3 regions of the Ilyobacter polytropus DSM 2926 genome follow, and region 1 is predicted to be linked to each of the others. Evidence: riboswitches for the same ligand, from Rfam matches in the RefSeq annotation. Region 1 holds a riboswitch; each other region holds the start of a gene.
What was found. Region 1 has a riboswitch for glycine ahead of ILYOP_RS13550 (threonine aldolase family protein). Riboswitches for the same ligand answer to the same signal wherever they lie in the genome.
Positions count from the first base shown of each region.

Region 1 (4,603 bases):
CCAGCTAGGAGTAAATCACTACGGACATTTTCTTCTGTGTGGATTGCTTTTCGACAGAGTAGAAGAGTCTAATGGGCGTATCGTGGTCGTTGGCAGTAATGCCTATAAAATGGGACTGAAGAGAATTAAGTTCGAAGATCTTAATTTCGATAAAAATTACACTGCTTGGAACTCTTATGCTCAGAGTAAACTTGCACAGATGATGTTTGCCTACGAATTACAGCGTCGGATCAAAGCATCGAATAAGAGCGTCCAGGTTCAAGTTTGCCATCCAGGGGCGTCACGAACCAATTTACTCAATGACACAGCTAGTTCTTTCAATAAGATTTTGTGGTTTGTACTTTCTCGTATTATCGCACAATCAGCTGAAAGAGGCTCATGACCAGAAGTTATGTGTGCAACGGAAGAGGGGTTGGAACCGGAAAGGCTGTATGGCCCTACAAAGCGATCTGAAATGGTGGGCCCTGTCGCCGAGTGTCTTTTGGACGAGATAGCTCTAGATCGAGAAATGGCTGCTAAATTGTGGACGATTTCCGAGGAAAATACGTCTCTTAACTGGCCGCTGTAGTTAATAAAAATCCTAGTTGACCAACTAAAAGTATTTTTAGGATAATTTAGGCTATTGCAAAAGTTTTAATGCTGCAATAGCCTTTTATGTCTCTAACAACAATATTTTTAACATTTATTCTTTATACTGATTCTCCCTGAAGACCTTTCCAGATGATAGATCCATCGGATATTAAAAGGCCTTTCCCTGTTTTCTTCTGAAAATAAATACCACTCTCTAATCCAGCCTCTATACAAAAGTTTTCTTTCTGCTGAAATCTTAAAGGGATGTATTTCCACACCTTCCCTTGTAAACAAAATTTCCTCCTGGTTTAAATAAACAAATTTTATTTTCTCTTTTTTATCTATACTCTCCCTCAAAAAATCCAGTTTGTATGAAAGCAGATTTTTTTCTACCTCCTTTATCCTTTTGGAAGAATAGTAAAGATGACTTTTTACTCCGAGATTTTCTAGCCTTATAAGTTCATACTTTTTGTAATACTCATCTGGAAGAGTGTCTCCCTTCTTTCTATTGCACTTTTCACACAAAACCACTGCATTTAAACCTGCTTCCTTATCCTTTAAGGGATAACCCTTAGAAATTGGAATGTGATGGTCTATTGATAAATGCTCTGTACTACTGCATTTAAAACACTTATTTTCAAAGATACCGTAAAGTTTAAGCTTTTCAGAATCTGTCAGCTTGTCGTCAAAAAATACTTTTATCTCTTTTCTCTTTATGTTATCGAAATTTATTTTCTCAGAACCTAGAATCCCTCCATCTTTTTTATCTCCATAAGGAGATTTAGACTTTCTTGTAAAAATAAAAATTATTATAAAAACTGCCATCCAGAAAAAAATAACATTTATCATAAAACCTCCCCTGAAATATACCTCAATATTGCCAAGGCAATTAATAAAATATTCAAAAGTGCTTTAGTTTATCCTTTTAATATTCTTGTCCAAAAAATTAGGACTAAAGTACCAAACTTAATATTTTTTCAAATTTTCTTTGACAATTAGAATAAAATACTATAGAATGACTTCGATAAATAAAATTTAATAAAGTCGGACGAAGGTATAGGGAGAGAGCTGATTAATCAGCCACCGAAGGAGTAAAACTCTCAGGTAAAAGGACCTATTCTGGACGAGCCTCTGGAGAGAACTGTTTAGTCAGTCGCCGAAGGAGTAATACTCTCAGGTACAATGGACAGAGGAAAACAATCACTTGTTTTCTAGAGGCTGCATTTTTTGTAGCCTTTTTTTATATCTCATCCGGATTTTTTGTTGGTCGTAAAATATTTATTATAGATAATTTTAGGGGGGATAAAGATGGAAAGAACATTTGCGAGTGATAATTTTAGTGGGGTAGACCCAAAGATTATGGAAAAACTTATGGAGGCAAACCAAGGACATGCTTTTGCCTATGGTATGGATCCTCTAACTATAAAAGCAAAAGAAAAATTTAAAGAGATTTTTGGAGATGTAGAGGTATTTTTCGTATTCAATGGAACCGGGTGTAACGTACTGGCACTAGAGGCTATGAAAGGAAGAGCTACCTGTGTTCTATGCCCTGATACAGCTCATATATTTCAGGACGAAGCTGGTGCACCTTCGAAAATAACTGGGATGCAACTTCTGCCTGTTCCATCTGAAGATGGAAAATTCAGTATAAAAGCTGCTGAAAAATTCCTGTCTTTTAAGGGCGCCATTCATAAACCTGAGGCTCATATAATATCTATAACTCAGGCTACAGAGCTTGGAACTGTATACACTCCTGCAGAGATAAAAAATATTTCTGCCTTTGCAAAAAGAAACAACATGCTTCTGCACATGGACGGAACTAGACTTTCTAATGCTGCTGCAGCCTTAGGATGCTCTTTAAAAGAGATGACTGCCGACTGTGGTGTAGACGTGCTGTCTTTTGGAGGTACAAAAAACGGTCTTATGTTTGGAGAGGCTATCGTATTTTTCAACAAAGAGTTAGCAAAGGACTTCTTTAGACTTCGTAAACAAAATCTTCAGCTTCACTCAAAAATGAGATTTATATCTGCCCAGTATCTTGGACTTTTAGAGGATAATTTATGGCATACAAATGCATCTAAAGCCAACAGTATGGCAAAGTACCTCAAGAAAAAACTTGTAAATCTAGGTGTGGAAGTGACAAATGATGTCATGGCAAATATTGTCTTTGCTAAGATCCCTATGGATGCAGTTGAAGAGATGCAGGAATTTTCATACTTTTACCTATGGAATGAATACAAAAAAGAATCAAGATTTGTAATGTCATTTGATATAACAGAAGAGGATATCGATATTTTTGTGGATAAATTAGAGGATGTGTTAAAAAAACAAAGTATATATTTGTCTGAAGGGACGTGCTGTGCTTCGTAAAACAAAAAGGCATCGACCTTCCCTGAAAAACTAATTTTTACGGAGGGATAAAAATGACTTTTGACTTTGACCTCATTGTTATAGGAGCAGGGGCAGCAGGACTAACATGCGCTATCACTGCAAAGGGTTTTGGCAAATCAGTACTTCTCATAGAAAAAAACAGAACTGGTGGGGAATGTACCTGGTCAGGCTGTGTTCCTAGTAAAGCCCTTATAAATATTTCAAAAGAGATAAATTCAGCCAGAAAGTACTGTGACTTTGTACCTGATACAAGAAAAATAATGAAAGATGTAAAAAAAGTAATTGAGGATGTCTATTCTCATGAGACTCCCGAAGTCCTTGAAAAAACTGGAATTAATTTTCTAGAGGGAGAGGCTGAATTTACAGAAAATAAAACTATAAAAATAGGGGAGAATACCTTTAGCGGTAAGAGTATTATTATTGCAACAGGGTCTTCTCCCTTTGTGCCCCCTATACCTGGTATAAATACTGTGGAATATCTTACAAATGAATCTTTATTCCTCCTTGAAGAAATTCCGAAATCCATGATCATCCTAGGCGGTGGGGCTATTGGAGTGGAAATGGCCCAGGCTTTAAACCGTATCGGAGTTGAAGTTCATCTAGTGGAGATGTTAGATAATATTCTCTTTAGGGAGGACCAGGAGTTTGCACACATCTTAAGGGAAAAACTAATAGACGAAGGAGTCAATATACACATTAAAACAAAGGCTGTGGAAGTTAAAAAAAACAATAACACTATAATCCTCACTGTGGAAAAAGATGGACAAAAAAGTGAACTATCTGCAGAATCTATGCTAGTGGCTGTAGGGAGAAAACCTTCGACAGCATCTCTAAAGCTTGAAAATGCAGGTATAGAATATAACAAAAAGGGTATAGAGGTGGATAAACATCTAGAGACAAACATCCACAACATATATGCTGTAGGAGACGTTGTAGGCCCATATCAGTTTTCGCATATGGCCAATTATCAAGGTATAATTGCGGTGCAAAACGCCCTTACACCTCTTAAAAAGTCCATAGACTACTCTAATGTAGCCTGGACAACATTCACCCAGCCTGAGCTTGCCAGTGCAGGTATGAGTGAGAAAGAAGCCCGTGAAAAACATGACAATATTCATATCTATTCTTTGAAAAGAGATGAATTGGACAGGGCAAAGACAAAAAAAGATGATATTTTTAATGTTAAAATTATCTGTGATCACAAGAAAAAGATTTTGGGAGCTCAGATTTTGGCTGACAGGGCAGGAGAACTGATATGCGAGATACAGGCCATGAAATCAAACGGTCTCTCTCTAGATAAACTTGCCGGGGTAATTCATCCATATCCCACATATGCAGAGGCTTTTAGTAAACTGGGCAAAAAAGCTTATGTAGATAAATTGATGGATAATCCAGTTGTAAGCCTTATAAAGTCCATAAAACATTAGACAAATAAAAACCCCTCCTAACTAGGAGGGGTTTTTATTTATTAATATTTTTCTTCATTTAACTTTTCAGGTTCACCCTTTAAAATTTCATTCTCTGTTTCTGGATTTTCTGACCATTCTTTCCATCCGCCTTCATAAAGAGATACTTTATCTAATCCCATAGCATCTGCATAAAAAAGAACTTCACTGGCTCTCCAGCCTGTACCGCAGTAAAA
Region 1 is NC_014633.1:791,408-796,010, forward strand. It holds partial or broken gene ILYOP_RS13540 (SDR family oxidoreductase) at 1-568, shown strand, start outside; gene ILYOP_RS13545 (HNH endonuclease) at 676-1,419, opposite strand; glycine riboswitch at 1,619-1,696, shown strand; glycine riboswitch at 1,699-1,763, shown strand; gene ILYOP_RS13550 (threonine aldolase family protein) at 1,879-2,940, shown strand; gene ILYOP_RS13555 (dihydrolipoyl dehydrogenase family protein) at 2,994-4,388, shown strand; gene ILYOP_RS13560 (rhodanese-like domain-containing protein) at 4,430-4,603, opposite strand, start outside.

Region 2 (4,603 bases), on a different replicon from region 1:
TTTTATGTCCTGTATCGATACCAGCTACATCAAATGTAGGATCTGCTTCTGCATAGCCTTTTTCCTGAGCGTCTGCAAGTGCTTCATCATAACTCATTCCCTCTTCCATTTTTGAAAGCATATAGTTACAAGTACCGTTTAGTATCCCTCTTATTCTTTCAAATCTATTTGGAAAAAGTCCTTCTTTAAGGGGAGTTACAACTGGAATCCCTCCTGCAACTGCTGCCTCAAAGAAAAACTTAACATTATTTTTTTCTGCAAGAGCAAATAATTCTTTTCCGTGAGTAGCTATAAGATGCTTGTTTGCACACACTAAGTTCCTTCCTGATCCAAGGATTTCCTTTGCTATTTCAAAGGCTATCCCCACTCCGCCGATTAGTTCTACAACTGTATTGATCTCTTCATCTGCTAGTATTTCTTTATAATTATTTGTAAAGTTAAATTTACCAAATGGAAAGTTTCTCTCTTCAAGGTCACAAACTTTTGTAACATTTATTTTCTCTCCAAACATGGCCTCTAATCTATCTTTCTCAAGTGTAAGAATTTTTAAGACTCCTTCGCCTACAGTACCTAATCCTATTACACCTAATTTCATAATTTTCCCCCTTTTGCAAGTACCTCTGCTATTTGTACGGTGTTTGTTGCTGCACCTTTTCTAAGGTTATCTGATACTACCCACATGTTGAGACCATTTTTTATGCTTGGATCTTTTCTAAGTCTTCCTACGAATACTTCATTTTTTTCATCTGATTCTGAAGCCAGTGGGTATACATTGTTTTTAGGGTCGTCATACAGCACAACTCCTGGAAAATCTTGTAGTGCATCTCTTAATTTCTGAATATCAACTTCTGATTCTGTTTCTACGTTTATTGAAACTCCGTGACAGTTAAGTACTGGTACTCTTACACAAGTTGCAGTTATAGGCAACTCTGGAACTTCAAGAATCTTTCTGGTTTCATTTATCATCTTCTCTTCTTCTTTGGTGTAGCCATTGTCTAAAAATACATCTATATGCGGAAGGCAGTTATTTTTTATCTGATAAGGATAAAATCTTTTCCCTTCTTTTAATTCCTCTATACCATCTCTACCAGATCCTGAGACAGCCTGATAAGTGCTGTAAACAACCCTTTTTAGTCCAAATAAGTCTTGAACCACTTTTAAAGGAAGTACACACTGTGTTGTTGAACAGTTTGGATTTGCTATTATTTTGCTATTTTTTATAGCCTCTGGATTTACTTCAGGTACCACTAGCGGAACATCTTCTGTCATTCTCCATGCACTTGAGTTGTCTACTACGATAGCTCCTCTTTCTGCAGCTTCAGGAGCAAATTTCTTACTTGTTTCTCCACCGGCTGAAAATAGTGCTACATCTACTCCTACAAAACTTTCAGCTTTAAGTTCCTCTACAACTACTTCTTTTCCTCTGAAAGTCATCTTTTTACCAGCTGACCTAGCCGAAGCCAAAAGCTTTATCTCTTTAACAGGAAACTTTTTTTCTTCAAGTACCTGTAACATTTTCCTTCCTACCATACCAGTTGCCCCAACTACCGCTACAACATAACTCATTGATAATCCCCCCTAAAAAAATTTAAATATATAAAAAGAGGTTACAAAAATGTAACCTCAAGAAAACAATCCATACGCAAAAATAGTTGCGTGGGTTTTCCTCCGTCCTTTTACCTGAGAGTGTTACTCCTTCGGTGACTGATCAAACAGTTCTCTCCTGAGGTTCGTCCAGCATAGGTCCATTTACCTGAAAGATTTACTTCTTCGGTGGCTGTTTTACCAGCTCTCTCCCTATACCTTCATCCGATTTATTAAGCTGTCAGTGACTCGACATTTATTTACCGTGTTGAAGATTATAATAATAGATTTTTAAAGAAATGTCAAAAGTTTTTTTCTTTATTTAACATTATTATGTTCACTCTGATAAAATTATCTTTAATCACTACAGCTTTAGCCCTTTATTAATGTATAATTTATCAGGCTGAGACTTTTCACTGTTTGATGAGGTTGTTATTTAATTTTATAAAAAAATGCCCGTTAAGAACATATGTTCTAAACGGGCATTTGACTACTTTTAGACTCTATCCCACTTAGAAACATTCCACATTTTCATTATTCTAAAATGGGTCTGAATCAGCAGAAATTCTGATTGCAAACCCTACATAATAATTATGGTGGTGGTTATAGTTAGTCTAAACATAGCATTTCTCTCCTCTATACTTTTGTGACAATACTCTATCACAACTTTTATTTTTACTTTCGAAACTTTTTACTGTTTTTTATAACTTTGTCTTTCCTAGAAGAACTTTTATGTATAATAGCAGTTATAGACCATTAACGTCAAGTTAAAAATTTTTAATAAATAACTCCTTGCATTATATTAATTTTTCTAGGTTTTTAATAAAAATCTGCCTTTAGTATAAATATATTTCATAATAAACCCAGAGTTAACAAGGGTTAAACAATGTTTCACTCTATAAAACTTGTCTTTCTTTTATAAATTTAATAAAATTTTCATGATCTTTTAATTGAGAAGTTTTATAAGCTAGTACCAATTATTTGATACAAAAAAAAAAGTTTTTTTTCAAAATATTTTTGTTTTTCATTGGATAAATAAAAAAAGGCGTCCTAAGACACCTTTTTTATTTTTCTTCTATCAAATTCAATTTAGCTACTCTGTTAAAAATCTCATTTAGAGATTTCAAAAGAGAAAGTCTATTATTTTTTAACGATTGATCTTTATCCATTACCATTACACTGTCAAAAAATCTATTTATTACATTTTTACCCGCAAGAATATTTCTAAAAAATTCTTCATAAGATTTAGTTTGAAGATTCAATTCTGTTTTTGAATCAAGGTCTACATAAAATTTATGAAGTTCCTTTTCAGCGTCTTCTACAAGTAAATCAGTTGAAATTGCTTTTTCATGATGATCTTTAGATATATTTCCTACTCTTTTTAAAAGGAGTACCAGATCGTTAAATCCCTCTTCCTTAGAAACTTTTTCCAGTGTCTCTATTTTTTCAGAGGCCTCTAAAAGAACATCACAATCTATACTTAAGACTGCACCAATAACATCTTTTCTGTGTCCATGGTCAGCAAATACATTTATAGCTCTCTGTTTAAAAAATTCCATTAGATCTTTTAAAACATCTTTTTTAGGTCTCTTAAGAACATTGTCTTCTTCTAAAATATCAAGCATTTTAGAAGTAAGCTCCTCTAAAGAAATCACAAGTTTAGAATTTAAAATAATATTTACAATTGCAAGTGCGGCTCTTCTTAGGGCAAAAGGGTCTTTTGAACCACTAGGGATCATACCAATGCCAAAACATCCCACTAGGGTATCCATTCTGTCGCATATTCCTGCTATTACTCCTTCTATACCTTGAGGAAGCTTATCTCCCTGGTATCTAGGGTAATAATGCTCTTCTATACCCTTTGAAACGACCTCTTTCTCTCCGGCCTTAAGAGCATAATCTGCTCCCATAAACCCTTGGAGCTTTGTAAACTCTTTTTCCCCTATCATGTTAGAGACAAGGTCAGCCTTTGCAAGATGAATAGTTCTCATAATATCTTCTTTTGAATCCCTTAATGCTAATTTTTCACTCATATATTCAGCAAGTTTTTTACTCCTTGAGATTTTTTGAGCTATTGTTCCTAGATCTTTTTGGAATACCACAGTAGATAGCTTATCTACAAATTCCTCAAGAGATTTTTTCTGATCTTCCTGATAAAAAAATCTGGCGTCAGAAAGTCTTGCAGATAAAACCTTCTCATTACCCTTTCTTACATGCTCAGAAGATGTTATCCCATTTCTGATAACTACAAATTTAGGTAAAAGCTTACCCTGGCTATCTAAAATAGGGAAGTACCTCTGGTGGACCTGCATAGATATAATAAGAACTTCCTGAGGAACCTCTAAAAATTCTGAGTTGAAAGTTCCAACTATAGGATAAGGATATTCTATAAGATTTGTCACCTCATCTAGTAGGTCAGGCTCTATAAGTACCTGTTCCCCTGTCTTGGTGCATTTTTCCTTTATCATATCTATGATCATTTGTTTTCTTTCTTCTATGTCCACTATTACGTTATTTTCTCTGAGTTTTGTAAAGTACTCTTCAATTGAAGTTACTTCGAACTCCTCGCCAAAAAATCTATGTCCCTTTGAATTTAAGGAACTTTTTATCCCTTCTATTTCAAATTCTACCAATTCATCGTCTGCCATTGCCAAAAACCACTGGACAGGTCTTGCAAATTTCATACTTAAGTCAGACCATTTCATAGATTTTGGGAATGTTAATCCTGTGATAAGGTTTTTAAGTAGTCCTGAAAGAAGCTCTTTAGTATCCTTACCCTCTACAAACTTTCTTACGGCAATATATTCACCTTTAGGAGTTTCTAGAATCTCTAAATCTGTAGGATCAATTCCTTGAGATTTTGCAAATCCAACACCGGCCCTTGTAAGCTCACCATTTACGTCATATGCTACTTCTTTTGCAGGACCTGTATTTACTATATCAAGATCTTCCTGTTTTTCTGAAACTCCGTCTACTAGAAGAACTAACCTTCTAGGAGTCCCAAAAGTTTTCAGGGTTT
Region 2 is NC_014632.1:755,664-760,266, reverse strand. It holds gene ILYOP_RS03420 (homoserine dehydrogenase) at 1-595, opposite strand, end outside; gene ILYOP_RS03415 (aspartate-semialdehyde dehydrogenase) at 592-1,566, opposite strand; glycine riboswitch at 1,666-1,729, opposite strand; glycine riboswitch at 1,732-1,809, opposite strand; gene glyS (glycine--tRNA ligase subunit beta) at 2,649-4,603, opposite strand, start outside.
Region 2: another riboswitch for glycine. It lies ahead of ILYOP_RS03415 (aspartate-semialdehyde dehydrogenase); the one in region 1 lies ahead of ILYOP_RS13550 (threonine aldolase family protein).

Region 3 (4,603 bases), 160 kb from region 1:
TGCTATCATCACAAGGAATATAACTTTAAACCACTTGATAGCTTCCTTTTGGAAAAGATACTGAGTACACTTTTCTCCATAGAAGTTCCAACCTATTATTGTAGTAAAGGCAAAGAATATTATTCCAATGTTCACGATAAGAGAACCATAAGAACCAAGGTAGAATTCAAAAGCCTTTGAAGTAAGTAATGATCCTGATAAACCGTCTTGAGACCACAAACCTGATGAAACAACTATTATTCCAGTAATGCTACAAACTATCAAAGTATCTAAAAATGGTCCTATCATTGATATTAGACCCTGTTTAACAGGTGAGTCAGTTTTTGCACTAGCCGCTGCAATTGGTGCTGAACCAAGTCCGGCTTCATTTGAGAATACTCCTCTAGCAACACCGGCTCTCATAGCCATCATAATTCCAGCTCCTGCAAAACCTCCTACTGCTGCACTTCCATTAAATGCAGATTTTATTATAAGAGATATAGCCGACATTGTAGCAGAAGGATTTGAAGCCATTATTACAACTCCACCTACTATATAAAATACAGCCATGAATGGAACAAGGAATGAAGCAACCTGAGAAATTCTCTTGATTCCACCGAAAGTAACAAGGGCTACTGCTATTGTAAGGACAATACCGGTAGTCATAGTCGGTATTCCTATGGCACCTTTCACACCTTCTACCACTGCGTTTACCTGTGGGAAAGTCCCTATTCCTAAAAGGGCAACCATTATTCCAGAAAAAGCAAATACTTTTCCTAAAAATTTGTTTTTAGCACCTTTTTCGATATAATACATCGGTCCGCCTGAATATTCTCCGTCTTTTTTTTCACGGTATTTGATTGCAAGAAATCCTTCTGCAAATTTTGTACTCATACCAAAGAAAGCAGCAATCCACATCCAGAATATAGCACCTGGACCTCCTAACTTTATTGCAGTTGCTACACCTACGATATTACCTGTACCGATTGTAGCTGCCAGAGCTGTACAAAGGGCTGCAAATCCAGATACATCTCCCTCTTTAGAATCAGAATTACCGTCTTTTTCAAATAGAAATTTAAAAGCTGTTACAAGTTTTGAAATCTGAATACCTTTTAAATTTACAGTAAGATAAATTCCAGTTCCCACAAGTACAAAAAGTGTAGGAAATCCCCATATAATGCTGTCTAGTTGTCCTAAAATTTCTTTCATTTTTTCCTCCCTTATCTGTCAGATGGCAGAAGGGGCGTAATAAAAAAAGAGACTACAAAAAAATGCAACCTCTAGAAAACACGCCATGCCTGTTTTCCTCTGTCCTTTTACCTGAGAGTATTACTCCTTCGGTGACTAGAATTAACCAATTCTCTCCAGAGGCTCGTCCAGTATAGGTCCATTTACCTGAAAGATTTACTTCTTCGGTGGCTGTAAAAACAGCTCTCTCCCCATACCTTCATCCGACTTAATTAAATTTTTATTAAAAATATAATAATCAATTTATTAAAAAATGTCAAAGGTTTTTTTTTAATACATATCATTATATTTTTTTATACCCCCTTAGACTACTATATATATTATTAATAATCTCTTAATTATTTAATTTTATTAAAATAATTTTATGACAAAAGTTCTTTTGGATCTGTCTAATAAAGGAAAATAAAAGAATAAGAGTAATCTTTTAATAGGTTACTGTGTTATACTTTTTATCTAATTTTTTATTCAGGAGGAAATATGAAAAGGGCAAGGTTAATATACAACCCATATTCTGGTGAAAATTATATAGTGAAGCATTTAGATACTATTTTTAAAGTTTATCAGAAAAAGGGATATACCATTGATGCTTTCAGAATAAGCTATGAAGCTAATATAGAAGATGCATTCAAGGATATTGGAGGTGAATACAACCACATAATCATAGCAGGTGGGGATGGGACAGTAAATCAAATAATTAATATAATGAAAAAAACAGGTATTGACTTACCTGTTGCCATACTTCCAACTGGCACTGCCAATGATTTTGCAACCTGTCTGGGAATGCCAAAAGATATATCTGAAGCCTGCCAACAGATCCTCAGTTCTAATGTTAAACTAATCGACCTTGGAAAAGTAAACGATACTTATTTTGTAAATGTTGCCAGTACAGGCTTATTCACAGATGTTTCCCAAAAGACAAATGTCAATCTTAAGAACACAATGGGAAAATTGGCATATTATTTCAGTGGTATTATAGAGATCCCAAATTTCAAGAGACTTCAGATAACAGTTGAATCTAAAGAACTAAAATATACAGGCCACTCGCTTATTATATTTGCTTTCAACGGAAAAAGTGCTGGAAATATTGATATTGCCTATAAGTCTCAGCTAGATGACGGACTTTTGGATATTGTCATAGTAAAGGCAGAAATAATGACCGAAACCCTTTTATCCTTTTTTAAGTTTTTAAAAAAAGAGCATCTTGAAAATCCTAAGGGAGTAATACACTTCAAAACTAACCGATTATCTCTAAAGTGCAATGAATCTATCTCCACAGATTTAGACGGAGAAAAAGGTCCTGATTTTCCTCTTGACATACAATGCATAAAAAACGGCTTAAAAATATTGGGGTATGCAAACTAAATAATACTTGAAGGGAGAACACCATGGAAAACTACAATGAAAGAAACTACTATACAACTTTGAAATTCATTTTGATCAAGGCTACTTACGACCTGTTTCCAGAGGCAGAAGTTAAGATACACCACTCTCTAAATAAAGGAATCTACGGTGAAATCCTAAAGGATCCTAAAATACGTTCTGAGGATATTTTAGCTATAAAAAACAGAATGAATGAACTTATAAGGGAAGATATTCCCATAAGGCCTGTTATTATGCCTGTCTGTGACATTGAAAAACATGACTGTATTTATAACAGACCAGACATGAGAAGGCTTATTGAGTACAGCGATTGGGTTGACCTAAGAGTCTATGAAATGGAAGGTTTTTATGACTATTATCACAATGGTATGTTAAGTAGTACCGGTTATCTCAACTTGTTCGATTTGTCACCTTATAACGGAGGATTTATTTTAAAATATCCTTTCCAAAATGACCCCTATAGAATACCTGTGGAAACTGACCATAAAAAACTTGCAAAAATATTTCATGAATCAGAAGAATGGGGTCAGATAATGGAAGTTTCAGATGTGGGAGCCTTAAATGAAAAAATACTAAACAATGAGATAGCCGAACTCATAATGGTAAATGAAGCCCTGCATCATAAAAAACTTTCATTTATTGCTGACGAAATCGCCAAAAAAGAAAATGTTAAATTAGTTACAGTAGCCGGGCCTTCGTCTTCTGGTAAAACCACTTTCACCCAAAGGCTTGCAATACATCTGAGGGTAAATGGCCTAAAGCCACTTGTTATCTCTCTAGATAACTACTATATCGGGAGAGCGCTGCTTCCCTTAGACGAAAATGGAAAAAAAGATTTTGAATCAATAAAAGCTCTGGATACAAAACTATTAAATAAAAACTTGAAAGACCTTATGAACGGAAAAGAGGTAGAAATACCAAAATATAACTTCTTCAGTGGAGAGAGGGAATACACAGGTAAGAGAGTAAAATTAGCAAAAAATGGGATTATTCTTATAGAGGGAATACACGGTCTAAATGAAGAACTCACCCGGGATATACCAAAACAAAATAAATATAAAATTTATATTAGCTGCCTGACCACCCTAAATGTCGATGACCATAATAGAATTCCAACAAGTGAAGTCAGAAAACTTCGAAGGATTGTAAGAGATAGCCTTTCAAGAGGTACCGGTGCAGAGGGAACATTAAATATGTGGGAATCTGTGAGACGTGGAGAAGAAAAAAATATATTCCCCTTCCAAGAAGAGGCTGATGCAATATTTGATTCAAACCTAATTTATGAATTGGGGGTACTTAAAAAATATGCTCACGGGGAATTAAAGAAAGTGAAACCGGGAAGTATATTTTACGAGGAGTCTCAGAGACTTATTAAGTTTTTAAATTATTTCAGAGAGATAAATCACGACTTTGTTCCTGATGACTCTATTCTCAAAGAATTTATAGGCGGAAGTTATTTTTATAAATACTAAAATAAATTTATATAAACATAAAGAAGAGAGATGAATAATCATCCCTCTTCTTTAATTGCATATATTGTCAAATCAAATAAAAAACTGCTACACAGAATAAAAAATATAAATACCACTTGTTACAGATAAATCGCTATTATATCTATCTTGAAAGCGGTTAAAGATAAATAATCAAAAAATTACAGCTTAACTTTTACATATTATATATCAGGAACTAAATGAATTATGTTCCTTTGAAATCTCTTGTGTCTGATTTAATTATGTAGTATAATTTTTAAAAACTGTTTTTTGGAGGAATTTAATGAAAATCAGAGTAAACAGAGAGGAACTTATTAAACTCCTTTCAAATCTTTCTGTAGTAATAAAAGAAAATTCAATAAAACCCGTAATATCCGGTACAAAATTAGAAGCAAAAAATGGAATGGCTGTATTCACTGGTTCAAATCTTGAATTCAGTTTTATATCTTCTATCCCTGCACAGATAGAAAATGAAGGTGTAACAGTATTTAAAATTCCTCTTATTC
Region 3 is NC_014633.1:632,822-637,424, forward strand. It holds gene ILYOP_RS12855 (alanine/glycine:cation symporter family protein) at 1-1,188, opposite strand, end outside; glycine riboswitch at 1,285-1,350, opposite strand; glycine riboswitch at 1,353-1,430, opposite strand; gene ILYOP_RS12860 (YegS/Rv2252/BmrU family lipid kinase) at 1,705-2,589, shown strand; gene ILYOP_RS12865 (uridine kinase family protein) at 2,613-4,079, shown strand; gene dnaN (DNA polymerase III subunit beta) at 4,381-4,603, shown strand, end outside.
Region 3: another riboswitch for glycine. It lies ahead of ILYOP_RS12855 (alanine/glycine:cation symporter family protein); the one in region 1 lies ahead of ILYOP_RS13550 (threonine aldolase family protein).